One region of the Azospirillum sp. genome, then DNA from elsewhere that is predicted to be linked to it. Evidence: predicted binding sites of a transcription regulator. Region 1 holds the regulator's gene; each other region holds the start of a gene.
What was found. The regulator LexA, encoded in region 1, represses DNA repair genes until DNA is damaged. The targets are predictions, from matches to a motif close to ATGTTCTANTTTGGTTC.
Positions count from the first base shown of each region.

Region 2: a site for LexA is predicted at 4,492-4,508, ahead of uvrA (excinuclease ABC subunit UvrA). Genes of this name have one in related genera too.
Region 3: a site for LexA is predicted at 7,729-7,745, ahead of ACRWK7_RS15055 (ImuA family protein). Genes of this name have one in related genera too.

Region 1 covers NZ_JBOZRT010000105.1:17,362-27,157, reverse strand. The annotation lists gene ACRWK7_RS23760 (glutathione S-transferase family protein) at 1-5, shown strand, start outside; gene ACRWK7_RS23755 (hypothetical protein) at 23-229, opposite strand; gene gltA (citrate synthase) at 222-1,526, opposite strand; gene gltX (glutamate--tRNA ligase) at 1,620-3,032, opposite strand; gene ACRWK7_RS23740 (ComEC/Rec2 family competence protein) at 3,138-5,276, shown strand; gene lexA (transcriptional repressor LexA) at 5,397-6,107, opposite strand; gene ACRWK7_RS23730 (molybdopterin molybdotransferase MoeA) at 6,216-7,430, opposite strand; gene moaC (cyclic pyranopterin monophosphate synthase MoaC) at 7,427-7,909, opposite strand; gene trpC (indole-3-glycerol phosphate synthase TrpC) at 7,922-8,713, opposite strand; gene trpD (anthranilate phosphoribosyltransferase) at 8,710-9,753, opposite strand; gene ACRWK7_RS23710 (anthranilate synthase component II) at 9,750-9,796, opposite strand, start outside.
Region 2 covers NZ_JBOZRT010000050.1:151,143-160,938, reverse strand. The annotation lists gene trmFO (methylenetetrahydrofolate--tRNA-(uracil(54)-C(5))-methyltransferase (FADH(2)-oxidizing) TrmFO) at 1-797, opposite strand, end outside; gene ACRWK7_RS12170 (hypothetical protein) at 933-1,124, opposite strand; gene ACRWK7_RS12165 (hypothetical protein) at 1,208-1,429, opposite strand; gene uvrA (excinuclease ABC subunit UvrA) at 1,492-4,344, opposite strand; gene ACRWK7_RS12155 (single-stranded DNA-binding protein) at 4,777-5,223, shown strand; gene ACRWK7_RS12150 (phosphatase PAP2 family protein) at 5,271-5,813, opposite strand; gene ACRWK7_RS12145 (hypothetical protein) at 5,821-6,003, opposite strand; gene ACRWK7_RS12140 (entericidin A/B family lipoprotein) at 6,016-6,168, opposite strand; gene ACRWK7_RS12135 (MATE family efflux transporter) at 6,327-7,688, shown strand; gene gyrA (DNA gyrase subunit A) at 7,836-9,796, shown strand, end outside.
Region 3 covers NZ_JBOZRT010000062.1:62,748-72,543, reverse strand. The annotation lists gene ACRWK7_RS15090 (BolA family protein) at 1-267, opposite strand, end outside; gene ACRWK7_RS15085 (J domain-containing protein) at 413-997, shown strand; gene cobS (cobaltochelatase subunit CobS) at 1,087-2,091, shown strand; gene ACRWK7_RS15075 (GxxExxY protein) at 2,165-2,545, shown strand; gene cobT (cobaltochelatase subunit CobT) at 2,628-4,511, shown strand; gene upp (uracil phosphoribosyltransferase) at 4,665-5,315, shown strand; gene ACRWK7_RS15060 (malonate--CoA ligase) at 5,357-6,877, opposite strand; gene ACRWK7_RS15055 (ImuA family protein) at 6,980-7,702, opposite strand; gene ACRWK7_RS15050 (hypothetical protein) at 7,847-8,050, opposite strand; gene nhaA (Na+/H+ antiporter NhaA) at 8,424-9,641, shown strand; gene ACRWK7_RS15040 (DUF4112 domain-containing protein) at 9,648-9,796, shown strand, end outside.

The DNA of each region.
Region 1 (9,796 bases):
GCTAAACAGCGGGGGGTGATCGTCAGACCAGGGTGAGGAAGCCCACCGCGACCGCGATCAGCGCGAACAGCCCATAACGCAACAGCCGCCGCGAAAGCGGCGGCGTGTTGTCGTTGGCGACGGGGTGCACCAGACGGGCCCGCCGCACCGGGACGATGAACGCGGCCGGAGACGGGGTGGCGCCGTCGGCGCCACCCGATCCGAACCGGGCTGTCGGCCGGTTAGCCACGCTGCGCCAGCGGGATGAACGGGCGCTTGGCCTCGCCCTGGTAGAGCTGACGCGGACGGCCGATCTTCTGCTGCGGGTCCTCGATCATCTCCTTCCACTGCGAGATCCAGCCGACGGTGCGCGCCACCGCGAACAGCACGGTGAACATGCTGGTCGGGAAGCCCATCGCCTTCAGGATGATACCCGAGTAGAAGTCGACGTTCGGGTACAGCTTCTTCTCGACGAAGTACGGATCCTCGAGCGCGATCTTCTCGAGTTCCATGGCGATGTCGAGCAGCGGCTCGTTCTTGATGCCCAGTTCGCTGAGCACCTCGTGGCAGGTGGCGCGCATGACCTGGGCGCGCGGGTCGTAGTTCTTATAGACCCGGTGGCCGAAGCCCATCAGGCGGAAGTTGTCGTTCTTGTCCTTGGCGCGGCGGACGATCTCCGGGATGCGATCGACGGAGCCGATCTCCTCGAGCATCTTCAGCACCGCCTCGTTGGCGCCGCCGTGCGCCGGGCCCCACAGCGAGGCGATGCCGGCGGCGATGCAGGCGAACGGGTTGGCGCCCGACGAACCGGCGAGGCGGACGGTCGAGGTCGACGCGTTCTGCTCGTGGTCGGCGTGCAGGATGAAGATCTTGTCCATGGCCTTGGACAGGACCGGGTTGACCTTGTACGGCTCGCACGGCGTGCCGAAGGTCATGTACAGGAAGTTCTCCGCGTACGACAGGTCGTTGCGCGGGTACATGAAGGGCTGGCCGGTCGAGTACTTGTACGCCATCGCCGCGATCGTCGGGAGCTTGGCGATCAGGCGGTGCGACGAGATCATCCGATGGTACGGATCGTCGATGTCGATCGAGTCATGGTAGAAGGCCGAGAGCGCGCCGGTCACGCCGCACATCACCGCCATCGGGTGCGCGTCGCGGCGGAAGCCGCTGAAGAAGCGGGTCAGCTGCTCGTGCACCATCGAGTGACGGCGCAGGATGTTCTCGAAGTCCTCCTTCTCCTTCACGTTCGGCAGATGGCCGTTGAGGAGGAGGTAGCAGACCTCGGGGAAGGTGGAGTTCTCGGCCAGTTCGTCGATGGCATAGCCGCGGTGAAGGAGAACACCTTCGTCGCCGTCGATGTAGGTGAGCGAGGATTCACAGCTGCCGGTGGAGGTGAAGCCCGGATCGTAGGTGAAGTAGCCGGTCTCGGCGTACAGCTTGCGGATGTCGATCACGCTGGGCCCGATGGCGCCGTGCAGCACGGGCAGGGTGACCTGCTTGCCCGTGCGGTTGTCGATCAAAGTGACGGTGTCCGCGGTCTGAGTCATCTCGGCACGTCCTTATTATGAGTGGGGGCGTTTCCTGCCCGTTCGAATCGGCGCAGCATAGTTCCGCGTGCGCCGGATATCAACGCATGGAAATTAGCGTCTTGTGCGCTGCGATGAATCCGCCAGCCGCGCCAGAGTCTCCTCGCGGCCCAGCAGTTCGGCGACCTCGAAGACCGGCGGCGACACCGTTGACCCGGTCAGCGCGGCGCGCAGCGGTTGCGCCACCTTGCCCAGCTTTTCGCCCTTCTCCTCGGCGAACGCGCGCACCCGCGCCTCGAGCGCCGCGGCGGTCCACTCGGTCTCGGCGCCGAACAGCGACGACAGCTCGGTCAGCAGAGCGCCGGCGGCCGCGTCCAGCAGGGCCGCGGCCTTGTCGTCGACGGGCAGCGGGCGCGGCGTGACGTAGAACTTGGCGCTCTGGGCGAGGTCGACCAGTGTCCGGGCGCGCTGCTTCAGGCCGTTCATGGCGCGGGTCAGCACGGCACGGTGCGCGTCGGTGAGCGCGACGCCCAGGTCCGCCTCAAGGCGCGGGGCGATCAGGCCGACCAGCCGGGCGTCGTCGGCTTGGCGCAGGTAGTGCGCGTTCAGGCTCTCCAGCTTGGCGAAGTCGAAGCGCGAGGCGGAGCGGCCGATGCCCTCCAGCGTGAACCACTCGATGGCCTGCTCGGTCGAGATGATCTCGTCATCGCCATGCGCCCAGCCCAGGCGCAGCAGGTAGTTGCGGATCGCCTCCGGCAGGTAGCCCATGTCGCGGTAGGCATCGACGCCCAGCGCGCCGTGCCGCTTCGACAGCTTGGCGCCGTCCGGGCCATGGATGAGGGGGATGTGCGCGAACTCCGGCAGGTCCCAGCCCATGGCCTTGTAGATCTGGATCTGCCGGAAGGTGTTGGTCAGGTGGTCGTCGCCGCGCACCACGTGGGTGACGTTCATGTCGTGGTCGTCCACCACCACGGCCAGCAGGTAGGTCGGCGTGCCGTCGGCGCGCAGCAGGATCAGGTCGTCGAGCTGCTGGTTCTGCACCCGCACCTCGCCCTGCACGTGGTCGTTCAGCACCGTCTCGCCGGTCTGCGGCGCCTTCAGGCGAATCACCGGTGCGACGCCGGCCGGCGCCTCGGACGGGTCGCGATCGCGCCAGCGGCCGTCGTAGCGCATCGGCTGCCCCGCCGCCTTCTGCGCCGCCCGCATCTCCTCCAGCTCCTCGGGGCTGCAGTAGCAGTGGTAGGCCTTGCCCTCGGCCAGCATCCGCTTCGCCACCTCGGCGTGGCGGTCCTTGCGGTCGAACTGCGAGACGGCGTCGCCATCCCAATCCAGACCCAGCCAGGTCAGGCCGTCCAGGATGGCCTCCACCGCCGCCTGCGTGGAGCGCGCGCGGTCGGTGTCCTCGATGCGCAGCAGGAAGGTGCCGCCGTGGTGCTTGGCGAACAGCCAGTTGAACAGCGCCGTGCGGGCACCGCCGATGTGGAGAAAGCCGGTGGGGGAGGGCGCGAAGCGGGTGACGACGCTCATCGGTGACTCAATTCTTCTGTGTGGCGCGTGTACACTGGTGCGGTGGTTTAACACATTCGGCGGCTTCGTGGAGGGGCCTTCCATGCAGCCGTGGTGTGCGGCGCGGTGACCGACGGCCTGTTCGACGACGACTCCCCTCTCGATGCGGCGCCGCCGGTGGAGCGGGGGCCGCTCGGCCGCGCGCTGGCGTGGTTGGGCGAGCGGCTGGGCGAGGAGCGCGACCGCTGGTTCCTGTGGACCCCGGTCGGCACCGGCTGCGGCGTGGCGGCGTACTTCGCGCTGCCGCTGGAACCGCCGGCGTGGGCGGGGGCCGCGGCGGTCGCCATGGCGTTGGCGTTGGCGTGGCCGGCGCGGCGACGGCCGGTCGGGCTGGCGGCGGCGCTGACCCTGCTGGCGCTGGCGGTCGGGTTCGGAGCGGCGCAGCTGCGGACCGCACTGGTGATGGAGCCGATGCTGCGCAAGCCGGTCGGGCCGGCGCTGGTGACCGGCCGCGTCGAGATCATCGAGCGCCTGCCGGACGGCGCCCGGCTGGTCCTGCGCGAGGTCAGCGTCGAGCGGCTGGCGCCGGATGCCACGCCGGGGCGCGTGCGGGTGCGGCTGTCGGGGCGGCTGGCGGTGCCGGAGGCGGGGAGCGTGGTGCGGCTGCGCGCGATGCTCAACCCGCCGCCGGCGCCGCCGGCACCGGGAGCCTTCGATTTCCAGCGCAACGCCTTCTTCGACGGCATCGGCGCCACCGGATTCGCCCTGAGCGGCCCGGAGCCCGTGGAAGCGCCGCCGCCCGGCGCATGGCGGCGGCTGATGACCGCGGTCGAGCGCGTGCGCGAGCGGATCTTCGACGCCTGCCGGGCGGCGCTGCCCACCGCCGAGGCGACCATCGCGGCGGCCTTGCTGAACGGCGAGCAGACCGGCATCCCGAAACCGGTGATGGACGACATGCGGATGAGCGGGCTGGCGCACCTGCTGTCGGTGTCCGGGCTGCACGTGGCGCTGGTCGCCGGGCTGGTGTTCGGGGCGCTGCGCGCGATCCTGGCGCTGGTCGAGCCGTTGGCGCTGCGCTGGCCGATCAAGAAGATCGCCGCGGTCGGCGGCATCCTGGCGGCGGCGGGGTACCTGCTGGCGGTGGGGCCGCAGGTGCCGATGCTGCGCTCGGTGCTGATGACGGCCATGGTGATGGTCGCCATCCTGGCCGACCGCACCACCATGAGCATGCGCGTCATCGCCTTCGCCGGCATGGCGGTGCTGCTGGTGCTGCCGGAGGGCATGCTGGGGCCGAGCTTCCAGATGTCGTTCGGGGCGGTGCTGGCGCTGATCGCGGCGTACGAGGCGATCACGCCGCGGCTGGCGGCGTGGCGGCTGGGGGTGGGGTGGTTCGGTAAGGCGGCGCTGTACTTCCTGGGCATCGCGCTGTCCTCGGTGATCGCCACGCTGGCGACGACGCCGTTCTCGCTGTTCCATTTCCAGCAGGTCGCGCTGTACGGCGTGCTGTCGAACATGCTCGCGGTGCCGGTGACCTCGTTCTGGGTCATGCCCTGGGGCATCCTGACCTACGTGCTGCTGCCGCTGGGCTGGGAGCAGCCGGCGCTGGTCGCCATGGGGTGGGGGGTGAGCGTGGTGATCTGGACCGCGCACGCCACCGCGTCGCTGCCCGGCGCCTCGCTGCTGGTGCCGGCGATGCCGCAGGCGGGGCTGGTCGCCATCGTGCTGGGCGGGCTGTGGCTGGCGCTGTGGAGCGGGCGCTGGCGGCTGTGGGGGCTGCTGCCGGTGCTGGCCGGGCTGGCGTCGCCGGCGCTGACGGAGCGGCCGGACGTGCTTGTGGCGGGCGACGGCAAGCTGCTGGCGGTGCGGGCGGCGGACGGACGGCTCAGCCTGTCCACCGACACCGCGGCGCGCTTCACCGCCACCGCGTGGCTGCGGCGCGACGGCCTGGACACGGCGGCGCCGCCGTGGCCGAAGCCGGGGCGCAGCGCCGACGGGCGGCTGGCCTGCGACGCGCTGGGGTGCGTCTATCGCAAGGACGGCCGCACGGTCGCCCTGTCCCGCAACGCCGAGGCGCAGGCGGAGGACTGCGCGCTGGCCGATGCGATGGTCAGCCTGGAGCCGGCACGGCACTGCCGCGCGCCGGTGGTGGTCGACCTGTGGGCGCTGCGGCGCGGCGGAACGCACGCGCTGTACCTGACGCCGGGCGGCGTGCGGGTGGAGAGCGTGCGCGACCGGCGCGGGCAACGGCCGTGGACCGTGCCCTGACGTCGCCCGGCTTGCGGGCGTCCCGTCTCATGAGGGGGGCGCCGGTCGTGACGGAGGGCGAATGGAACACCGTGAAACACCATGGAACAGTGTGCGGGGGGTGTTCAGTTCGCCCTTCGATCAGTACTTGCGGAACAGCCCCACCAGCTTGCCCTGCACGCGCACCCGGTCGGCGCCGAAGATGCGCGTCTCGTAGGCGGCGTTGGCGGGTTCCAGCGCGATGGTGTTGCCCTTGCGGCGCAGGCGCTTCAGCGTCACCTCGCCGTCGTCCACCAGGGCGACGACGATGGCGCCGTTCTCGGCGGTCTCGCAGCGCTGGATCACCACGGTGTCGCCGTCGAGGATGCCGGCCTCGACCATCGAGTCGCCGGCGACCTCCAGCGCGTAGTGCTCGCCGGACGCCAGCATGGTGGCGGGGACATCCACGGTGTTGGAATTGTCGCGCAGCGCCTCGATCGGCGTGCCGGCGGCGATGCGGCCGTAGAGGGGAAGCTGCACCGTCTCCGCCGCCGCGACGGCGACGTCGCGGCCGGGCAGGGCGCCGGAGAAGTCGCCCTTGATGACGTTGGGCTGGAACTTGGCGCGCGGCGGCCGGGCGCCGCCGCGGGTCTCCAGGCCCTCGGGCAGCTTCAGCACCTCCAGCGCGCGGGCGCGGTGGGGCAGGCGGCGGATGAACCCGCGCTCCTCCAGGCCGGTGATCAGGCGGTGGATGCCCGACTTCGACTTGAGGTTCAGCGCGTCCTTCATCTCGTCGAACGAGGGCGAGACGCCGCCCTGGCTCAGTCGCTCGTTGATGAAGAGCAGCAACTCGTGCTGCTTACGAGTGAGCATATGTGCCTCCCGGCGAGCGCCGCGCTGGATCTTGGGAACAAAAGCAAAACATCCACTAGATGTTCTAGTTTGGTTCCTGGACGGCGTCAAGGGGCGATGCACATCATTTTACAGGTTCAGGCAGCCTTCGGCGAGAGGGATGATGTCCACCCGGTCGCCGGGCTCGGCCGGCGGCGACCCCGGTTCGCGGACGATCAGCGCGTCGGCGCGGGCGAGGCGCGAGGTCATGGCCGTGTCCTGCTTGGCGAACGGCGTGGCGACCGACTCGCCGGCGTCGGTGTAGGCCAGCGTCGCCCGCACGAAATCGGCGCGGGAGTCGCAGGCGGGCAGTGGAGAGGCCAGGCGGGCGACGTGCCGGCGGGTGTCCGGCGCCATGCCCTGGAGCGCCTGGAGCGCCGGCTTGAGGAACAACACGGCGCACACCGCGCCGGACACGGGGTTGCCGGGCAGGCCGAGCAGACGGACGGTGCCGAAGCGGCCGAACATTACCGCCTTGCCGGGCTTCATGGCGACCGAGTCAAACTCCAGCGTTCCGCCGAGGACCCTGCGGACATGGTCGTAGTCGCCCTTGGAGGCGCCGCCGGCGGTCACCAGCAGGTCGAACCCGTCGGCCGCCGCAGCCAGCGCGGCCAGCGACTCCGCGGTGTCGCGGGCGACTCCGAGGTTGCTGGCCACGCCGCCCTGGGTGGTCACCAGCGCGCACAGGCCGAAGGCGTTGGAACTGACGATCTGGCCGGGGCCGAGCGGTTCGCCGGGCAGCCGCACCTCGTCGCCGGTGGCGAGCACGGCGACGCGCGGGCGGCGGTGCACCCTCAGCCAGGGCACGTTGGCGGCGGCGGCCAGCGCCACGTCGCGGCTGGTCAGCCGGCGGCCGGCGGGCAGGACCGCCTCGCCCTCGCTGAAGTCCAGGCCGGCGGGGCGGACGAACTTGCCGGGACGGGGGGAGACCGGGACGCGGACGGTGGCCGCGTCGGCGGTGCAGTCCTCCTGCATCACCACGGCGTCGGCGCCTTCGGGCAGGGGCGCGCCGGTGAAGATGCGGACGGCGTGACCGGCCCCGAGGGCGCCGCCGAAGCCATGCCCGGCGGAGGCCTCGCCAGCACGGGCCAGGGTGACGGGGGACGCGGGCGTGGCGTTGGCGAGGTCGGCGGAGCGCACCGCCCAGCCGTCCATCATCGCCGCGGCGAAGGGCGGCTGCGTCAGGCGGGCGGTCACCGGTTCGGCCAGCACGCGGCCGAGCGCGTCGGTCAGCGCCACCGTCTCGGCCGGCAACGGCCGGCAGGCGGCGAGGATGCGCGCGCGGGCCTCGGCGACGGAGATCATGCGCCGACGGTTCCCCAGTCGCCGCTCTTGCCGCCGGCCTTGTGGACGAGGCGGACCTCGGTGATGGTCATGCCGCGGTCCACCGCCTTGCACATATCGTAGACGGTGAGCGCCGCGACGGAGACGGCGGTCAGCGCCTCCATCTCCACGCCGGTCTGGCCCTTCAGCTTGCAGGTGGCGGTGATGTCCACGGCGTTGCGCGCCGGATCGACGGTCAGGTCCACCTTGACCGAGGTCAGCATCAGCGGGTGGCAGAGCGGGATCAGGTCCGGCGTGCGCTTGGCGCCCATGATGCCGGCCAGCCGCGCCACGGAGAGCACGTCGCCCTTCTTGACGCCGCCCTCCATGATGAGCCTGAGGGTCTCCGGCTGCATGAGCACCGAGCCGCGGGCGGTGGCCGTGCGCTCCGTCTCCGCCTTGTCGGAGACGTCGACCATCACGGCGCGGCCTTCGGAATCGAAATGGGTGAAGCCGGACATGGGCGGATCCCCTTATTGCGCCAGAAGCGCCTGGGTGGCGGCGGTGACGTCGTCCTGCCGCATCAGCGATTCGCCGACCAGGAAGCAGCGGGCGCCGACGCCGGCCATGCGCGTCAGGTCGGCCGGGCCGTACAGGCCGCTCTCGGCGACCAGCGTGCGGCCGGGCGGGACGTGCGGCGCCAGCTCCTCCGTCGTCGCAAGATCGATCGACAAGGTCTTGAGATTGCGGTTGTTCACGCCGACCAGCGGAGTCTTCAGCAGCAGCGCCCGGTCGAGTTCCTCGCGGTTGTGCACCTCGACCAGCACGTCGAGGCCCCAGGCGATGGCCTCCTCCTCCAGCTCCGCCGCCCGGGCGTCGTCGAGCGCCGCCATGATCAGCAGGATGCAGTCGGCGCCCAGCGCGCGGGCCTCGACCACCTGGTAAGGATCGAGCATGAAGTCCTTGCGCAGGACCGGCAGATCCACCGCGGCGCGGGCCGCCACCAAGTACTCGTCGCGGCCCTGGAAGTAGGGCTCGTCGGTCAGCACCGACAGGCAGGTGGCGCCGCCCGCCTTGTAGGCGCAGGCCAGCGACGGCGGGTCGAAATCGGCGCGGATCAGGCCCTTGGACGGGCTGGCCTTCTTGATCTCGGCGATCAGCCCCCAGCGGCCCGACTCCACGGTGCGGCGCAAAGCCGCCACGAAGCCGCGCGGCGGGAAGGCGGCGCGCGCCTCGGCCTCGACCACGGAGAGCGGGCGGGCGGCCTTGCAGGCGGCGACGTGGGCGCGCTTGTCGTCGCAGATGCGGGTGAGGACGTCACTCATTCTGCCGACACCGTCTCGTTGGTGACCGCGACGAGGCGTTGCAGCGTGGTGCGGGCCCCTCCGGAATCAATGGCATGGCGGGCGAGGCTGACGCCGGACTTCAGGTCCTCGGCCTTGCCGCCGACGATCAGGGCGGCGGCGGCGTTCAGCAGGACGATGTCGCGGTAGGCGCCCGGGGCGCCGTCGAACAGCGCGCGCATCGCCTCGGCGTTGACCTGGGCGTCACCGCCCTTGAGGTCGCTCGGGTTGGCGGGGAACAGGCCGGCGTCCTGCGGCGTCACCTCGAACACCGTCACCTCGCCGTTCTTCAGCTGCGCCACCGTGGTGGAGCCGGTGGTGGTGACCTCGTCGAGGCCCTGGCCGTGCACCACCCAGGCGGACTCGGAACCCAGGCGCTTCAGCACGTGCGCCAGCGGCTCCACCCACTGCGGCGAGAACACGCCGAGCAGCTGGCGCCTGGCGCCGGCCGGGTTGGACAGCGGCCCCAGCAGGTTGAACACGGTGCGCGTGCCCAGCTCGACCCGCGTCGGACCGACGTTGCGCATGGCGAGGTGGTGGCGCGGCGCCATCAGGAAGCCGATGTTGGCCTCCCACAGCGCCTTCTTTACCAGACCCATGTCGCAGTCGAGGTTGACGCCGAGCGCCGCCAGCACGTCGGCGGCGCCGGACTTCGACGACAGCGCACGGTTGCCGTGCTTGGCCACCGGCACGCCGCAGGCCGCCACCACCAGCGCCGCGGCGGTGGAGATGTTGTAGGTGCCGGCCCCGTCGCCGCCGGTGCCGCAGGTGTCCACCGTGCCCGGCGGCGGCTCGATGTGGATGGCCTTGGAGCGCATGATGCGGGCGGCGCCGGTGATCTCCTCCACCGTCTCGCCGCGCACCCGCAGCGCCATCAGGAAGCCGCCCATCTGCGACGGCGTGGCGTTGCCGGACATGATGGTGTCGAAGGCGAGTTCGGCCTCGGATTCGGACAGGCTGGTGCCGGTCGCCACCTTGGCGATGATCGCCTTCATGTCGGTGATGTCGCCGGCGGTGCTCATGCGGCGGTCTCCAGGCGGCGGGTGGTGGCCAGGAAGTTGTCGA
Region 2 (9,796 bases), on a different contig from region 1:
TTGTGCGGGTTGGTCAGGCCGACCGGCTTCATCGGGCCGTAGCGCAGGGTGTCGACGCCGCGCTCTGCCATCACCTCGATGGGCAGGCAGCCCTCGAAGTAAGGCGTGTTCTTCTCCCAGTCCTTGAAGTCGGCCTTCTCGCCGGCGATGAGGGCGTCGATGAAGGCGCGGTACTCGTCCTTCTCGAAGGCGCAGTTGATGTAGTCCTTGCCGGTGCCGCCGGGACCGGGCTTGTCGTAGCGCGACTGGAACCACGCCTTGGAGAGGTCGATGCTCTCCAGGTAGACGATGGGCGCGATGGCGTCGAAGAAGGCCAGCGACTCCTCGCCGGTGAAGGCGCGCACCGCCTCGGCCAGGGCGGGGGAGGTGAGCGGGCCGGTGGCGACGATGACGCTGTCCCAGTCCTCCGGCGGCAGGCCGGCGACCTCCTCGCGCACGACGGTGACGAGGGGGTGGGAGGTCAGCGCCTCGGTGACGGCGCCGGCGAAGCCGTCGCGGTCCATGGCCAGCGCGCCGCCGGCCGGCACCTTGTGCGCGTCGGCGCAGCGCAGGATCAGCGAGCCGCAGCGGCGCATCTCCTCGTGCAGCAGCCCGACCGCGTTGTACTCCGCGTCGTCCGAGCGGAAGGAGTTGGAGCACACCAGCTCGGCGAACCGGTCGGTGTGGTGGGCCTCGGTGGCGCGGACCGGGCGCATCTCGTGCAGAACGACGGGAACGCCGGCCGAGGCGAGCTGCCACGCGGCTTCCGAACCGGCGAGGCCGCCGCCGATGACGTGGACGGGACGGGGAGTGGTCATGGAACTGGGCTCTACTGCGATTTGAGCCTGTCAGTTAGCGGCTTCGCGCCCGGACGACAAGCCTTTGAGGCCCTGAAACGAAGACGGCCCCTCCCGCTGGGGAGGGGCCGGCGTCGTGGACCGGTGGCGGACCGGTCAGTACGTCTTGGTCGTGGTGTTGCGCTCGATCGTCGTGCCCGGCGCCGGCGTGACGACGGTGGACGAGCCGGCGCTCGGCGTCGTGGTCGTCGTCGTCGTCGACGTCGTCCGGGTCTCGTCGGAGCCGCAGGCGGCAACGAGCAGGGTGGCGCCGAGCGCCAGGGCGATGCCGGTCAGGGTGCGCTTCATCGTGGTTCCTCCTCACGATTGGAAACAATGGCGCCTCAACGCCAGAGACGGGGCGTTTGTTTCCTTCGGGGGTATGCGTCCGGTCAGTAGGTGCGGGTGGTCGTCGTGCTGCGCTCGATGACCTGGCCCGGCGCCGGGCTCACGGTGGTGGTGGAGGAGCCGGCCAGCGGCGCCGTGGTCGTGGTGGTGGTCTGGCTGGTCGTCGGCGCCGGCACGGCCACCGTGGCAGGCTCGCGCTCAACATAGGTGCAGGCGGAGGCCAGCAGGGCGGCACCGGCGGCAAGCGCCAGGGAAACGGTCTTCATGGGAGAACCCCTCGTTTCGTTGCGAATGCCTCGAAAACGCGGGATCCCCCAGGAAGGTTTCATCAGGCCCTCTTTCGGGCCTTCGTCCGCTGCTTGAGGTACGGCGCCAGATATTGGCCCGTGTAGCTGCGCTCGACCCGCGCCACGTCCTCCGGCGTGCCGGCCGCGACGATCTCGCCGCCGCCGGTGCCGCCCTCGGGGCCGAGGTCGATGATCCAGTCGGCGGTCTTGATGACCTCCAGATTGTGCTCGATCACCAGCACGGTGTTGCCCTGGTCGACCAGCGCATGCAGCACCTCCATCAACTTCTCCACGTCGGCGAAGTGCAGCCCCGTGGTCGGCTCGTCGAGGATGTAGAGGGTGCGGCCGGTGGCGCGGCGGCTCAGCTCCTTCGACAGCTTGACGCGCTGCGCCTCGCCGCCGGACAGCGTGGTCGCCGGCTGGCCGATGTGGATGTAGCCCAGGCCGACGCGCTGCAGCGTGTCCATCTTGTCGCGGATCGACGGCACCGCCTTGAAGAACTCCGCGCCCTCCTCGACCGTCATGTCCAGCACGTCGGCGATGGACTTGTCGCGGTACAGGACCTCCAGCGTCTCGCGGTTGTAGCGCTTGCCGTGGCAGACGTCGCAGGTGACGTAGACGTCGGGCAGGAAGTGCATCTCGATCTTGATGACGCCGTCGCCCTGGCAGGCCTCGCAGCGCCCGCCCTTGACGTTGAACGAGAAGCGGCCGGGGCCGTAGCCGCGCGCCTTGGCCTCCGGCAGGCCGGCGAACCAGTCGCGGATCGGCGTGAAGGCGCCGGTGTAGGTCGCCGGGTTGGAGCGCGGCGTGCGGCCGATCGGCGACTGGTCGATGTCGATGACCTTGTCCAGGTGCTCCAGCCCGCGCACGTCGTCGTGCTCGGCCGGGTGCTCGCGCGCGCCCATCAGGCGGCGGGCGACGGCCTTGTACAGCGTCTCGATGACCAGCGTCGACTTGCCGCCGCCGGACACGCCGGTGACGCAGGTGAAGGTGCCCAGCGGGATCTTGGCGGAGACGTTCTGCAGGTTGTTCGCGCGGGCGCCGATCACCTCCAGGAACTGGCCCTTGTGGCCGGGGCGGCGGCGGTCCGGCACCGGGATGGCGCGGGTGCCGTTGAGGTAGGCGGCGGTGATGCTCTCCGGGTTCTTCTGCACTTCGGCCGGCGTGCCGTGGGCGATGACGTTGCCGCCGTGCGACCCGGCGCCCGGCCCCATGTCCACCAGATAGTCGGCGGAGCGGATGGCGTCCTCGTCGTGCTCGACCACGATGACGGTGTTGCCGATGTCGCGGAGCCTCTTCAGCGTCGCCAGCAGCCGGTCGTTGTCGCGCTGGTGCAGGCCGATGGAGGGTTCGTCCAGCACGTACAGCACGCCGGTCAGGCCGGAGCCGATCTGCGAGGCGAGGCGGATGCGCTGGCTTTCGCCGCCGGACAGCGAGCCGGAGCCGCGGCTCAGGGTCAGGTACTCCAGCCCCACCGCGTTGAGGAAGCCCAGGCGCTCGTTGATCTCCTTGAGGATGCGGACGGCGATCTCGCGGTCCTTGGGGCGCAGGTGCTCGTTCAGGCCGGCGAACCAGCGGCCGGCGTCGGCGATGGACAGCTCGGCGGCCTCGGAGACGTGCTTGCCGGCGACCTTCACCGCCAGCGCCTCCGGCTTCAGGCGGGCGCCCTTGCAGGTGTCGCAGGGCTGGGAGCTCTGGTACTTCGACAGCTCCTCGCGCGTCCAGGCGCTGTCCGTTTCCTTGTACCGGCGCTCCAGGTTGTTGACGATGCCCTCGAACGCCTTGTGCGTCTGATAGCTGCGCAGGCCGTCGTCGTAGGTCATGGTGATGGCCTGACCCTTGGAGCCGAACAGGATCAGGTCGCGCACGGCCTCCGGCAGGTCCGCCCACGGCGTCGTCATGCTGACGCCGAAGTGCTGGCAGATGCTGAGCAGGGTCTGGTCGTAGTACTTGGAGGAGGAGCCGGCCCACGGCGCGATGGCGCCCTTGCCGAGGCTGAGACGCTCGTCCGGCACCACCAGCATCGGGTCGAAGTAGATCTTGGAGCCCAGGCCGTCGCACGCCGGGCAGGCGCCGAACGGGTTGTTGAAGGAGAACAGCCGCGGCTCGATCTCCGGGATGGTGAAGCCGGAGACCGGGCAGGCGAACTTCTGCGAGAACACCGTCTGCTCGTGGGTGTCGGCGTTCTCGACGAACACGATGCCGTCGGCGAGGTTCAGCGCCGTCTCCAGCGAATCGGCCAGCCGGCCGCCGAGCCCCTCGCGCACGACGATGCGGTCGACCACCACCTCGATGTCGTGCTTCAGCTTCTTGTTGAGCGCCGGGACCGAGTCGATCTCGTGCATCTCGCCATCGACCCGCACGCGCTGGAAGCCGCGCTTGCGCAGATCCTGGATCTCCTTCTTGTACTCGCCCTTGCGACCGCGCACAAAGGGGGCGAGCAGCAGCAGGCGGGTGCCCTCCGGCATCTCCAGGATGCGGTCGACCATCTGGCTGACCGTCTGGCTCTCGATGGGCAGGCCGGTGGCCGGCGAGTAGGGGATGCCGACGCGCGCCCACAGCAGGCGCATGTAGTCGTAGATCTCCGTCACCGTGCCGACAGTGGAGCGCGGATTCTTCGAGGTGGTCTTCTGCTCGATGGAGATGGCCGGCGACAGCCCCTCGATGGACTCGACGTCCGGCTTCTGCATCAGCTCCAGGAACTGCCGCGCGTAGGCGGACAGGCTTTCGACGTAGCGGCGCTGCCCCTCGGCGTAGATGGTGTCGAACGCCAGCGAGGACTTGCCCGAGCCGGACAGGCCGGTGATCACGACCAGCTGATCGCGCGGCAGATCCACGTCGATGTTCTTCAGGTTGTGCTCGCGGGCGCCGCGGACGCTGATGTATTTGTTCATGGAGTGTTCTTAGCCGAAAGCCGTAGGGAATGCCACCCAGAATGGAGCCGCACAGATATGTGCGGGGGAGGGGGAGATTACCACCCGGAGCGCGGCCGTCGAGTCGCCGCAGGAAGGCATTTCCAAACCCGGCCGGCTCTGCTATATTTGTTCTTGGAACGTTCTCTCCAGCGGCGCGGGTGCGTGGCGCGGCCGGGCAGGTGGGAACGGGCCAAGGCGGCGATTGACCGCGTGGCTCCGCTCGTGCTTGGTTGGCGCGGCGCGGGGCATGCGGACGCAACATATCCGGCCCTGCGAACAGGAACCCTCGACATCTGGACGCCCCGCCGCCGGGCGGCCGATCGGGCCGGTAGAGGTGTCGGGACACGCGCGTCGGAGGATCTGGCAATGAATGTGTGGACGTTTACGGGGCGGCTCGGCGCGGATGCGGAATTGCGCACCACGCAGAGCGGCGAGAAGGTGCTGGGCTTTCGCGTCGCCAACGATGTGGGCTTCGGCGAGCGCAAGACGACGCAGTGGGTGGACTGCTCGATCTGGGGCCGCCGCGCGGAGTCGCTGGCCCCGCACCTGACCAAGGGCAAGGGCGTGGTGGTCTCCGGCGAGGTGACCCTGCGCGAGTACGAGAAGCGCGACGGCACCCGCGGCGCGCAGATGTCGGTGCGCGTCGCCGAGATCGACTTCATGGGCGGCGACCGCGGCGCTGAAGGCGGTGGCGGCGGCTACGGCGGCGGCGGCGGCGGGTACGAGTCGCGCGGCGGCGGCGGCGGCGGTGGCGGTGGAGGCGGCTACGGCGGGGGTGGCGGCGGTGGCCGCGGTCCCGGCGGCGGCGGCGGCGCTCCGCCCCGGCACGACGACCTGGACGACGAGATCCCGTTCTGAGGAACGGCGGTCCGTACGGAATGCGGGGCCTCGCGGCCCCGCATTTTTTATGGCCGCTCCACGGTGAAGGGGGCTGTCAGCTTGGCGCAGGCGTAGCCGAGCAGAAGGCCGGCGATTCCGTCGGACGCCCAGTGCCGGTTCACCACGACGCGACTCGCGGCGGTGACAACGGCCAGCAGCATGCCCGCCGCCAGCACCACGTCGCTGTCCGTCGCCGCGGCGAGCGCGGTGGCCGTCGCCGCAACGTTCGCCGTGTGGCCGGACGGCATGGAGCGGTCGTTGGGCGGCCGGCCGGACCGCGGCGGGCGCCGTCGGCGGGCGATCATCTTGACGGCGGTGGCGGCCACCGCCTCGGCCGCCAGGGCCGCCACCACGGCCCGCCCCGCGGTGGCCACGCGACGGCGGCCGGACACATGGCCCAGCCGCCACGCGGCCAACGCCGCCGGCGCCAGCGTATAGCGCGACGTCAGGACGGCGAGCACCCGCGCCGCGGCGACGGACCGCGGTCCGCACGCCGGCAGCAGCCGGTCGCGCAGGGCTTCGTCGAATCCGACGATCTCCCTGACCGCCGGCAGTTCCGTTGCGTTCACGGGCCGTCTAGGCCGTGAACGGCCGCGGCGTGCCCGGCATCGGGTCGCCTTCGGGCGGGGTGATCTCCGGCGGGATGTCCGGATTCGGCGGCACGCGCGGTTCGGGCGACGGCGCGGGACGATCGGGCGATGGCGGGTTCGGGCCGCCGGGCGGCGGCACCTCGGGAGTCTGCGGGGTCGGATCGGCCATGGCTGGTCTCCCTCACTCGGCGGCGCGTTCGACGGCGCGGCCGCCGGCCTGCACGTCCTGGCCCAGGCCTGCGGCGGTGTTGCAGCCGGTGAGCAGCGCGGCCGACGACAGAAGGATGCCCAGCAGAAGGATCTGCGTGAGCGGCAGGCGGATGCTGCGCGTCATGGTCCCTCACTCTTCCAAGGAGACGGTGGTTTCCTGGAGAACGGGGCGCCAGCACCTTTGGTTCCGCGTTCCGCGCAAGGGTGCCCTGTGTGGCGGCGGTCGCGCTTGACCGGGCCTTCCGCAGCCACAAGATGTGTCCGCCCAACAAATGTGCAGCCATGACCGCCGACGCCATCGACAGACCCGCCACCCTGACCGGACGCCTGCGCGGCCACACCGCGGAACTGGTGCGGCTTGCCGCGCCGGTGATCGTGTCGCGCGCCGGGCTGATGGTGATGATGGCCGTGGACACCGCCATCGTCGGCCGTTACAGCGCCGAGCAACTGGCGTTCTTCGGGCTCGCCCACCTGCCCAGCAACATGATGATCGGCGTCGGCGTCGGCCTGCTGCTGGGCACGGTGGCGCTGGTGGCGCACGCGCTCGGCGCCGACCGGCCGGAGGAGTGCGGCTTGATCTGGCGCCGCTCGGTGCCGTACGCGCTGCTGATGGGCGGATTGATGGCGCTGGCGGCGGCGCTGCTCGGCGGGCCGCTGTTCCGCCTGACCGGCCAGGAGCCGCACGTCGCCGAGGGCGGCGCCCAGGTGCTGGCCGTGCTCGGCCTCGGGATGCCGGGGATGATGCTCTACACCACGACGGGCTTCTTTCTGGAGGGGCTGAAGCGGCCGGTGCCGGTGATGGTCGCCATGGTGGCCGGCAACCTGGTGAACCTCGGGCTGGCGTACGGGCTGGTGTGGGGCGCCTGGGGACTGCCGTCGCTGGGGGCGCTCGGTTCCGCGTGGGCGACGACGCTGATCCGCTGGGCCATGGGCCTGGGCTTGGTCGCGTATGTCTGGTGGTTGCGCGACCGCGACCGCTGGGGCGTGCGCGGCGGCTGGCAGGGCTGGTGGAGCGGCGCGGCCAAGCAGCGCGCCCTGGGCTACGCCGCCGGCCTGAGCATCGGCGTGGAGAGTTCGGCCTTCGCCGCGCTCGGCCTGCTCGCCGGGCTGATTTCGCCGCTGGCGCTCGGCGCCTACACGGTGGCGCTGAACCTGATCGCGCTGCCCTTCATGGCGGCGGTCGGGTTGGCCTCGGCTACCGGCGTGCGCGTCGCCGTGGCGCTCGGGCGCGGCGACCGGCTGGACATGGCGCTGGCGGGCTGGACGGGGCTCGCGGTCACCTCGGTGTTCCTGGCGCTGGTCGGCGTGGTGTACGCGGTTCTCCCGGGGCCGGTGGCGGGCATCTACAGCAACGACCCGGCCCTGCTGGAGCGCGTCGTCCCGCTGATCGCCTTCAGCGCCTGGATCCTGGTGGTGGACGGCGGCCAGACCGTCATGGCCAACGCGCTGCGCGGCCGGCACGACGTGTGGGTGCCGACCATGCTGCACTTCGTGTCCTACGCCGTGGTCATGCTGCCGGTCGCCGCGCTGTCGGCGTTCGCCCTTGGGCGCGAGGAGCAGGGGCTGTTCGACGGCATCCTGATCGCCAGCGTGGTGTCGGTGTCGATCCTGTCGCTGCGCTTCGCGAGTCTCAGCCACCGCTGACCCTTTTTTGGGTGGGGTGCGGTTGTGTGCACGTGCGAAACCTGCTAGGGAATACCATATATATGGTCCGGTTCGCTGGGCGTTTTGCCTAGGCCGTCCGGCGCGTGGTATGCACGCGTTTCCCAGACCCCGAGTCATGAGTTCCGCTTGAGCACGACCCCGCTTCCCCCCGCCTCCGACATCGCGCCGATCAATCTCGAAGACGAGATGCGCCGCTCGTACCTCGATTACGCCATGAGCGTGATCGTGAGCCGCGCGCTGCCCGACGTGCGCGACGGGCTGAAGCCCGTGCACCGCCGCATCCTCTACGCGATGAAGGAAGGCGGCTACGATTCGAGCAAGCCCTACAAGAAGTCGGCGCGCATCGTCGGCGACGTGATGGGTAAGTATCACCCGCACGGCGATTCGGCGATCTACGACGCCATGGTCCGCATGGCGCAGGACTTCTCCATGCGCCTGCCGCTGATCGACGGGCAGGGCAACTTCGGCTCGATGGACGGCGACCCGCCGGCGGCCATGCGCTACACCGAGGCGCGGCTGGCCAAGGCGGCCGAATCGCTGCTCGACGACATCGACAAGGACACGGTCGACTTCGGGCCGAACTACGACGATTCCGGCCGCGAGCCGCTGGTGGTGCCGGCGCGCTTCCCGAACCTGCTGGTGAACGGCGCCGGCGGCATCGCCGTGGGCATGGCGACCAACATCCCGACCCACAACCTGGGCGAGGTGATCGACGCCTGCTGCGCCTACATCGACAACAACGACATCACGCTGGACGAGCTGATGGAGTTCGTCCCCGGTCCGGACTTCCCGACGGGCGGCGTCATCCTCGGCCGTTCGGGCAGCCGTTCGGCGCTGCAGACCGGCCGCGGCTCGATTATCCTGCGCGCCAAGACCGAGATCGAGGAGATCCGCAAGGACCGCCTCGCCATCGTGGCGACGGAGATCCCGTACCAGGTCAACAAGTCCAAGCTGATGGAGCGCATCGGCGAGGTGGTCAACGACAAGACCATCGAGGGCATCTCCGACCTGCGCGACGAATCCGACCGCGACGGCGTGCGCGTGGTGGTCGAGCTGAAGCGCGACGCCGTGCCCGACGTGGTGCTGGCCCAGCTGTTCCGCCACACCCAGCTGCAGACCTCGTTCGGCGTCAACATGCTGGCGCTGAACGGCGGCCGGCCGGAGCTTCTGAACCTCAAGAAGGTCATCGAGGCGTTCGTCGCCTTCCGCGAGCAGGTCATCACCCGGCGCACCGAGTTCCTGCTGGGCAAGGCGCGCGAGCGTGCCCACACCTTGGTGGGCCTGGCGGTCGCGGTGGCGAACCTTGACGAGATGATCGCGCTGATCCGCCGCGCCCCCGATCCCGCGCACGCCCGCGAGGAAATGGTGGCCCGCGAGTGGCCGGCGCTGGACGTCGCGCCGCTGATCGAGCTGATCGACGAGCCGGGCCGCGGCGTGTCGGAGGCCGGCACCTACCGCCTGTCCGAGGATCAGGCCAAGGCCATCCTGGAGCTGCGCCTGCACCGCCTGACCGGCCTGGAGCGCGACAAGATCGGCGGCGAGCTGAAGGAGGTCACCGACCAGATCGCCGACTATCTGGAAACCCTGGCCGACCGCGTGAAGCTGCTGGGCATCCTGCGCGACGAACTGGTCGAGATGAAGGAGCGGTTCGGCACGCCGCGCCGCACCGAGATGCTGGACCTGGAGTTCGAGTCCGACATCGAGGACCTGATCCAGCGCGAGGACATGGTCGTCACCGTCAGCCAGTCCGGCTACGTCAAGCGCACGCCGCTGAGCACCTACCGCGCGCAGAAGCGCGGCGGCAAGGGACGCTCGGGCATGAGCACCAAGGCGGAGGACGCGGTCGCCGACCTGTTCGTGCTCAACACGCACACGCCGCTGCTGCTGTTCTCGACCCGAGGGGTGGTCTACAAGCTGAAGGTCTACCGCCTGCCGCTCGGCAACCCGCAGAGCCGCGGCAAGGCCTTCGTCAACCTGCTGCCGCTGGAGGACGGGGAGACCATCTCCACCGTCATGCCGATGCCGGAGGACGAGGCGACCTGGAGCGAACTGCACGTGATGTTCGCCACCTCCAAGGGCAACGTGCG
Region 3 (9,796 bases), on a different contig from region 1:
GGCCAGGGTGGTGAGGGCGAGCGCGTGGACGCGTTCGTCCATTTCCTCCTGCAGCAGGGCGTAGACCATGCGCTGCCGCTCGACCCGCGACTTGCCGGCGAAGGCCTCCGACACCACGGTGACGTGGAAGTGCGTCTCGCCCTCCGGGTGGGCGCCGCCGTGGCCGATGTGGCGGTGCGACTGGTCCTCGATGTCGAGGCGCGTCGGCGACAGGCCGTCGGTCAGCTTCCGGCGCATGCGGTCGGTGTAGGGCGTGGCGGTGGCCATGATGTCTCCTGGAAAAGCGGTTCAACGAAGCTGTGTGGTGCCGGGCCGGCGTGCTGTCAAGGCGCACTGTCAAGGCGTGGAAAACGCTGTCAAGACCGCCATGCGCGCGCTTGCCAGCGCCCCGGGTGGTGCCCATACTCAGCCGATGCAGCGCAACCGAGCCCGCCTCGATTCCCGTTACGACTTCGCCCCGCGCCCGGCGACGCGGGCGTGCGACCATCCCGGCTGCGCCGGCGACGGCGAGTACCGCGCGCCCAAGGCGCGCGACCGGCTGAACGAGTATTTCTGGTTCTGCCTGAACCACGTGCGCGAGTACAACAAGGCCTGGGACTACTACGCCGGCATGGACGCCGACCAGATCGAGAGCGAGGTGCGCCGCGACACCACCTGGCAGCGCCCGACCTGGCCGCTGGGCTTCTGGGCCGTGCAGGAGAAGTTCCTGCGCGACCGCGCGACCAAGGGCTTCGGCTTCGAGTTCGGCCGCGAAGCCGGACAGGGCGCGGCGGAGGAGCAGGCGCAGCGCCGCCAGGCCGCCCGCACGCCGGAGGAGGAGGCGCTGGCCGTCCTCGACCTCGCCCCGCCGGTGGATTACGCGCGCATCAAGGCCCGCTACCGCGAACTGGCGAAGCTCCACCACCCCGACGCCAACGGCGGCGACCGGGCGGCGGAAGAGCGGCTGAAGGACATCAATCAGGCCTACAACACGCTGAAAGCCTGTTATGGTGCATGAAGGCCTCCGCCGGCGTATGATTGTATCACTGCCGCCGTCGGCGGCGCCCGGATCCGACCCTCGCTGAAACGACCAAGAAAACCGTACTCATGCCGTCTCAAGGAGCCACGCAGGCCAGTTCGGCCCTGTTCGACCACGTGCCGGACATCACGCTGTCGGTGCGCCAGACCTTCGGAATCGACAGCGACATGCAGGTGCCGGCGTTCAGCACGCGCACCGAGCACGTGCCGGACGTCGATGAGGCCTACCAGTTCGACCGCGACACCACGCTCGCCATCCTGGCCGGCTTCGCGCACAACCGGCGCGTCATGATCCAGGGCTACCACGGCACCGGCAAGTCCACCCACATCGAGCAGGTGGCCGCCCGCCTCAACTGGCCGTGCATCCGCGTCAACCTCGACAGCCACATCAGCCGAATCGACCTGATGGGCAAGGACGCCATCGTGCTGCGCGACGGCCTGCAGGTGACCGAGTACCGCGAGGGCATCCTGCCCTGGGCGCTGCAGCACGCCTGCGCCCTGGTGTTCGACGAGTACGACGCCGGCCGCCCGGACGTGATGTTCGTGATCCAGCGCGTGCTGGAGGTGGAAGGCAAGCTGACGCTGCTCGACCAGAACCGCGTCATCCGCCCGCACCCGGCGTTCCGCCTGTTCTCCACCGCCAACACGGTGGGCCTGGGCGACACCACCGGCCTGTACCACGGCACGCAGCAGATCAACCAGGGCCAGATGGACCGCTGGAACATCGTGGCGACGCTGAACTACCTGCCGCACGACGCCGAGGTGGACATCATTCTGGCCAAGGTGGCCGGCTACGACGACGCCAAGGGGCGCGAGACGGTGTCCAACATGGTGCGCCTGGCCGACATGAGCCGCCAGGGCTTCATCAACGGCGACATCTCCACCGTGATGAGCCCGCGCACGGTCATCACCTGGGCGGAGAACGCCAAGATCTTCAACGACGTGGCCTTCGCCTTCCGGATCACCTTCCTGAACAAGTGCGACGAGGTGGAGCGCCCGGCCGTGGCCGAGTACTACCAGCGCTGCTTCGGCGCCGAACTGCCGGAGACGGGGGTGAGCGTCAACCTGGTGTGACCCTGCGCCCCTCATCCTTGGAGTGCGTACCAAGTCTTCACGGATTTCACGGATTTAGGCACGGATTTCACGGATGAGGGTGGTTCTCGACGGCGAGACGGAAAGCTTGACCGAGCGCATCATTGGGGCCGGCTACGAGGTCTTCAACGCGCTCGGCCAGGGCTTTGTCGAATCCGTCTACAAGAAGGCTTTCGTCCATGAGTTGCGCGAGCGCCTGCTCGACGTCGGACAGGAGGTTCCCTTCGATGTCCGGTACAAGGGGCACAGCGTCGGCACCTACTACGCCGATCTGGTCGTCGAGAGCCGGGTGATCGTGGAGCTGAAGGTCGCCGAGGCCATCGCCCAGCCGCACGTCAAGCAGGTGATCAATTACCTGCGCGCCAGCACCATGCCGGTTGGTCTGCTGTTCAATTTCGGAACACCCGGCCTGACGTTCCGCAGAGTGCTTCCCTAGGAAGATCCGTGAAATCCGTGACCCAATCCGTGAAATCCGTGAAGCCCCAGTAGTCCCCACGCCAACCGAGACCGTCCCACACATGTCCTCCGACCGCGAATCCCCCGTCGAGATCTTCAAGCGCTCCACCGCGTCCACGGTGCGCGCCCTGGCGGGGCGCGAGGACGTGCAGGTCACGCATTCCTCCGAGCCGCCGGGCCTGCTGGGCACGCGGGCGCGCATCCCGGTGCCGCCGCGCGACCTCAACCCGCACGACGTCGCCACGGTGCGCGGCGCCGCCGACGCGGTGGCGCTGCGGCTGCGCTTCCACTCCAACGCCATCCACGCCCAGCGCATGCCCCTGGGCGACACCGCCCGCGCCGCCTACGACGCGCTGGAGCAGGCGCGCTGCGAGGCGCTGGGCGCGCGCGCCATGCCGGGCGTCGCGCACAACCTGGGCGCCGCGCTGGAGGAGCGCTACCGCAAGCACGGCTTCGACAAGATCACCGACCGCGACGGCGCACCGCTGGCCGAGGCGCTGCGCCTGATGGCGCGCCAGTTGATGACCGGCGAGGCGCCGCCGCCGAACGCCGCCCACGTGGTGGATCTGTGGCGCGGCTGGGTCGAGGAGAAGCTGGGCACGGACTTCCACGGCCTCTCGAAGCACATCGCCGACCAGGACTCCTACGCCCGCGCCGTGCGCAAGCTGCTGGCCGAGCTGGAGATGGACGTCGGCGAGGAGCCGGAGACCGAGGAGGACGAGGACGAGGAGCGCAAGTCCGAGGAGAACGAGAACGAGCCGAACGACGGCCAGACCCGCGGCGAGGACCAGGTCTCCACCGAATCGGAGTCGATGTCCTCCCCGCAGATGCAGGAGAGCGACCTCGGCGACGGCGCCGAGCAGGGCGGCGAGGACAGCGACGCCGAGATGGGCGAGGGCGAGGGCTCGGAGGAGCCGGCCGGCCCCGGCCACCCCTGGCGCCCGGAGAACAGCCGCCGCAACGAGGTCGATCCCAACGCCTACAAGGCCTTCACCACCCAGTTCGACGAGGTGGTGGACGCCGCTGACCTCTGCGACCCGGACGAGCTGGCGCGGCTGCGCATGATGCTCGACCAGCAGCTCCAGCACCTGCAGGGCGTCATCTCGAAGCTGGCGAACCGCCTGCAGCGCCGCCTGATGGCGAAGCAGACGCGCAGCTGGGAGTTCGACCTGGACGAAGGCATTCTCGACGCCGCGCGCCTCAGCCGCGTGGTGGTCAACCCGGTGCTGCCGCTGTCCTTCAAGCGGGAGAAGGAGACTGATTTCCGCGACACGGTGGTCGGGCTGCTGATCGACAATTCCGGCTCCATGCGCGGCCGGCCGATCTCCATCGCCGCCATGAGCGCCGACATCCTGGCCCGCACGCTGGAGCGCTGCGCGGTGAAGACCGAGATCCTCGGCTTCACCACCCGCGCCTGGAAGGGCGGGCAGGCGCGCGAGGCGTGGCTGTCGGCCGGCAAGCCGGCCAACCCCGGCCGCCTCAACGACCTGCGCCACATCGTCTACAAGGCGGCCGACCAGCCGTGGCGGCGAGCCCGCAAGAACCTCGGCCTGATGCTGCGCGAGGGCATCCTCAAGGAGAACATCGACGGCGAGGCGCTGCTGTGGGCGCACAACCGCCTGATCGCCCGGTCGGAGCAGCGGCGCATCCTGATGGTGATCTCCGACGGCGCGCCGGTGGACGATTCGACGCTGTCGGTCAACGCCGGCAACTATCTGGAACGCCACCTGCGCGAGGTCATCCAGTACATCGAGGGCCGCAGCCCGGTGGAGCTGGTGGCCATCGGCATCGGCCACGACGTGACGCGCTACTACCGCCGCGCGGTCACCATCGTGGACGCCGAGCAGCTCGGCGGCACCATGATGAACAAGCTGGCCGAGCTGTTCGACGAGGACGACGACCGCGGCGCGCCGGCCTGGGCGCCGCGCCGGGCGGCCGCACGGTGATGTTGCCCCCTCCCCACCCCTCCCCCGCTCATGCGGTGGAGGGAGTTTGCCAACACATCGGCGGAGTTCCCTCCACCGCGTCAGCGGGGGAGGGTTAGGGAGGGGCCGCGTCCGGCGCTTGGCTCTTTCCCCGGCCCGCGTTACCATCGGGGCATGCGAACCATTCCCGATTTCCCGAACCTGTTCATCCTCGACCACCCGCTGATCCAGCACAAGCTGACGCTGATGCGGGAGAAGGAGCGCTCGACCGGCGGCTTCCGGCAGCTGCTGCGCGAGATTTCGCTGCTCATGGGCTACGAGATCACCCGCGACCTGCCGATGACGACCGAGCGGATCGAGACGCCGCTGGAGCCCATGGACGCCCCCGTCCTGGCCGGCAAGAAGCTGGCCATCGTGCCGGTGCTGCGCGCCGGCCTCGGCATGGCGCAGGGCCTGCACGAACTGGTGCCGTCGGCGCGCGAGGGGCACATCGGCCTCTACCGCGACCACGACACCAAGATGCCGCACGAGTATCTGGTGAAGCTGCCGGAGGCCGAGGGCCGCATCTTCATCGTGGTCGACCCGATGCTGGCGACCGGCAACTCGGGCGTCCACGCCTGCGACGTGCTGAACCGGCACGGCGTCGCCGACGAGAACATCCGCTTCATGGCGCTGGTGGCCGCGCCCGAGGGCATGCGCGTCTTCCACGCCGCGCACCCCAAGGTGAAGGTGTTCACCGCGTCGCTGGACAGCCACCTGAACGAGAACGCCTACATCGTCCCCGGCCTGGGCGACGCCGGCGACCGCATGTTCGGCACGAAGTGAGCTGAAGCCCCTCCCCCGCAACGAGGGAGGGGCTTTTGATTCTACCCCTTGAACGTCTCCCCATAGCGGTCGCGCAACAGGTTCTTCTGCACCTTGCCCATGGTGTTGCGCGGCAGCTCGTCGAGGAAGAAGACGCGCTTGGGCACCTTGAAGTTGGCGAGCTGCTCCTTGCACACCGCCACGACCTGCGCCTCGTCCGGCCCGGACGCCCCCGGCTTGCGCAGAACCACCGCGGTCACCGCTTCGCCGAAGTCGGGGTGCGGCACGCCGACCACCGCGGACTCCACCACCCCGTCGATGCCGTCGATCACCGTCTCGACCTCCTTCGGGTAGACGTTGAAGCCGCCGGAGATGATCAGGTCCTTGGCGCGGCCGACGATGTGCACGTAGCCGCGCGCATCCACCTTGCCGACGTCGCCGGTGATGAAGAAGCCGTCCGGCTTGATCTCCTGCGCCGTCTTCTCGGGCATGCGCCAGTAGCCGGAGAAGACGTTCGGCCCCTTCACCTCGATGACGCCGATCTCGTCCGGCCCCAGCACTTTGCCCTGGTCGTCGCATACCCGCAGCTCGACGCCCGGCAACGGGAAGCCGACGGTGCCCGGGATGCGCTCGCCGTCCAGCGGGTTGGAGGTCAGCATGCCGGTCTCGGTCATGCCGTAGCGCTCCAGGATGGCGTGGCCGGTGCGCGCCGAGAACTCCTTGTGGGTGTCGGCCAGCAGCGGCGCCGAGCCGGAGATGAACAGGCGCATGTGCGCCACCGCCTCCCTGGTCAGGCCGGGATGGCCGAGCAGGCGGGTGTAGAAGGTCGGCACGCCCATCATCACCGTGGCGCGCGGCAGCAGCGAGAGCACCTGGTCGGCGTCGAACTTCGGCAGGAAGATCATCGGCGTGCCGTTCAGCAGCACGCAGTTGGTGGCGACGAACAGGCCGTGCGTGTGGAAGATCGGCAGCGCGTGCAGCAGCACGTCGTCCGGCCGCCAGCCCCAGTAGTCGTGCAGCACCTGCGCGTTGGAGCCGAGGTTGCGGTGGCTCATCATCGCGCCCTTGGAGCGCCCGGTGGTCCCCGACGTGTAGAGGATCGCCGCGAGGTCATCCAGGCCGCAGGGCACGGTGGCGAAGTCCGGGTCCAGCCCCTTGGCCCGCTCCGGCAGGCTGCCGTCGCCCTTGGTGCCCAGGGTCAGCACGTGCGCCACCTTGGCCGTGTCGGCGACCGCGCGCAGCGCCGCCTCGGTCTCCGGCCGGCAGACGAAGACGCGCGGTTCGGCGTCGGTCAGGAAGTACTCGACCTCCGCCTTGGTGTAGGCGGGGTTGAGCGGCAGGTAGACGCCGCCGGCGCGCACCACCGCCAGATAGAGCACGATGTTCTCGACCGACTTCTCGACCTGCACCGCCACGCGGTCGCCCTTGACCACCTCCAGGTCGGCCAGCAGCCGGGCGGTGCGCCCCACCGCCGCGTCCAGCTCACCGTAGCTGAGGATGCCGCCGTCCTCCGTCTCGATGAAGGGGCGGGTCCGGTCCTTCGGGAAGCGGGAACGGAACAGGTCGTAGATGTTGTCGCTCATCCTCGTCGCTCTTCTTGTCGGTGGCGTTCCTCCGGGGCATCGACCTTAGCGGTTCGCCCCCCAGGGGTCCAGGGCGCGATACGGTACCGTAGGGTGCATTCCCTACGCCACCGCCGCGAAGCCTTCCGCCTCGGCCGGCGCCTCCACCCCCACGAGAGCCCCGTCCCGCCAGCCGACCAGCCAGGATCCCGGCCGGCCGCCGCGGCAGCGCAGCAGCTCCAGCCGCCAGCAGGGCGCGCCGACGCCGGGCTCGCCGTCGGTCAGGCTCGGCGCCGGCGCGACGCGCCAGCGGGTCACCGCGGCGCTGGCGGCCCCGGCACGCCCCTCCCCCGTCTGCAGCAGCAGCCCGGTCACCCCGCCCGCCTCGGCCGCGAGCTGCAGCCGCCGGCTGGCCGTCAGGTCGAGGCCCCGCACCTCGCCCAGCACGGCGGCCAGCCGGTTGCAGCGCAGCGCCTCCTCCAGCGCCCACAGCGCGTCGGCCTCGCGCTCCGCCCGCACGGCGATCAGCCGCTCCGGGGTCAGTCCGTAGGCGGCCAGCCCGGCGGCGTGCAGGTCGCGGCCGCGCACCACCCACAGCACGGGCGCGCCGCGCGCCGCGGCCAGCCGGGCGAGCAGCGCCGCCGCGAAGGCGGTGCCGGCGCCCGCGTCCTCCGCCGTCACCTCGTGCAGGCACCCCAGCGGCAACCCGCCGTCGGGCAGGCCGGCGTCCAGCCCCGCCACCCCGAACGGCAGCACGCCGCCGCCCGCCTCGCCGCCCAGCCCTTCCATGCGGCGGATGCGGCTGCGCAACTCGGCCAGCAGCGTGGCCTTGGCGGTTTCGGCCATGGGAATCCTCCGGTCGGTGCAGGACTTTGTTCTCTTTATGTTCTAGCACAGGACTCGTGTCCTGTGGAGTCCGTTTGCCCCGGAAACGCGAAAGGGCGCCCGCACAGGGACGCCCTTCTCTCTTGGTGCGTCGTGGAAGCCGTGTCAGAAGTTGGCCACCTTGGCGTAGGCGTTCCCCCTGCCCTCGCCGCGGGTGGCGGCCCAGGCGGCGGTCGTGGCCCCGGCCCAGACGCGGCGCCGCACCGCCATCTGGAGGCGGCAGTCCTGCGAGCAGTAGAGCGGGGCAGGACCGCGCTGCGAAGCGCGTTTGAAGGGCCGGCCGCAGCAGGCGCAATACAGGGCGTCCATGGTTCCTCCCGGATTTTGGTTTTCCCGGATATTCGTCGGCCTTGAGGCCTTGTCTTTGGTTGGGCTGAGTGTCACCGGAATCCACGGTCCCTGGCTAGCGGCGAAAAGGACATATGGCGGTTGGAGACGGCCTCTCCACCCCTACCCTTCCGCCCATGTTGACAAGGCAAATCAACGGCTTGCGCCGGCACCCGTCCCCGGACGCGGCGATTCGCCGCGCACCTTTAGCGCAGGTCGGGTGATGGCCCGATGAACGTATGTTTAAAAGAATGTGAAGTTGTCGATTGCGGTGCAGCGCTGAATTCTCGCACCTGCAACACCACATCGAACCGATCCAAATGCTTGTCGCTAACGGAACCCCGGAGACACGCGCGTGAAGCTCACCGCCATCCGCCATTTCCTGCACAACGAGGCGTCGGGCGGCATCGTCCTGCTGGCGGCCTCGGTGGCCGCGCTGGTCTGGGCCAACTCGGCCGCCGCCCCGCTGTACGAAGGGCTGCTGCACCTGCCCGTGGGCGTGCACGCCGGGGCGCGCGGGCTGGAGATGTCGCTGCACCACTGGATCAACGACGCGCTGATGGCGGTGTTCTTCCTGCTGGTGGGGCTGGAGATCAAACGCGAGGTCCTGGCAGGCGAGCTGTCCACCCCCGCCCGCGCCGCGCTGCCGGCCATCGCCGCGCTGGGCGGCATGGCGATGCCGGCGCTGGTCTATGTCGGCTTCAACGCGGGCCAGCCGGGAAACCTGCACGGCTGGGCCATCCCGGCGGCCACCGACATCGCCTTCGCGGTCGGCGTCCTGGTGCTGCTGGGCAACCGGGTGCCGAGTTCGCTGCGCGTCTTCCTGCTGGCGCTCGCCATCATGGACGATCTGGGCGCCATCGTGATCATCGCCGCCTTCTACACCGCCGGCGTGGCGCCGACGGCGCTGGGCTTCGCGGTGGCCTGCGGCGTGCTGCTGGCGTGGTTCAACCTGATCGGGGTGAAGCGGCTCACCCCCTACATGATCGTCGGCGTCGTGCTGTGGGTGTGCGTGCTGAAGTCCGGCGTGCACGCCACGCTGGCCGGCGTGGCGCTGGCCTTCGCCATCCCGCTGCGCACCGACGGCGCGCACGGCGAGAAGACGCCGCTGCACCGGCTGGAGCACGCGCTGCACCCCTGGGTCGCCTACCTGATCCTGCCGCTGTTCGCGCTGGCCAACGCCGGCGTGCCGCTCGCCGGCATCACGGCGGAGAGCCTGCTGGAGCCGGTGACGCTCGGCGTGGCGCTCGGCCTGTTCGTCGGCAAGCAGGTCGGCGTGATGCTGGCGGTGTGGATCGCCGTGCGCCTGCGCCTGGCGCCGCTGCCGGCCGGGGCGACGTGGACGCAGCTCTACGGCGTGGCGGTGCTGACCGGCATCGGCTTCACCATGAGCCTGTTCATCGGCGCGCTCGCCTTCGGCGGGGCGGCGGACAAGGACGTGGCGGTGCGGCTGGGCGTGCTGGTGGGCTCGCTGGCCTCGGCGTTGTGCGGCTACGCGGTGCTGGCCGTCCAGCCGGCCCGGCGGGCCGCGCCGGCGCGGGTGGCGGAACCCGACGGCATCCCCGGCGGTTGACCCGGCATGAGCATGGCCTCCCCCTATCCCCATCGCGCCCGCGCCGAGAGCGTCGACCGTCTGGAGCGGCTGGACCGCCTGCGCCGGCTGGCGCGGCTGCTCGACAACCGCTGGACCATCCCCGGCACCCGCATCGGCTTCGGCCTGGACGGCAT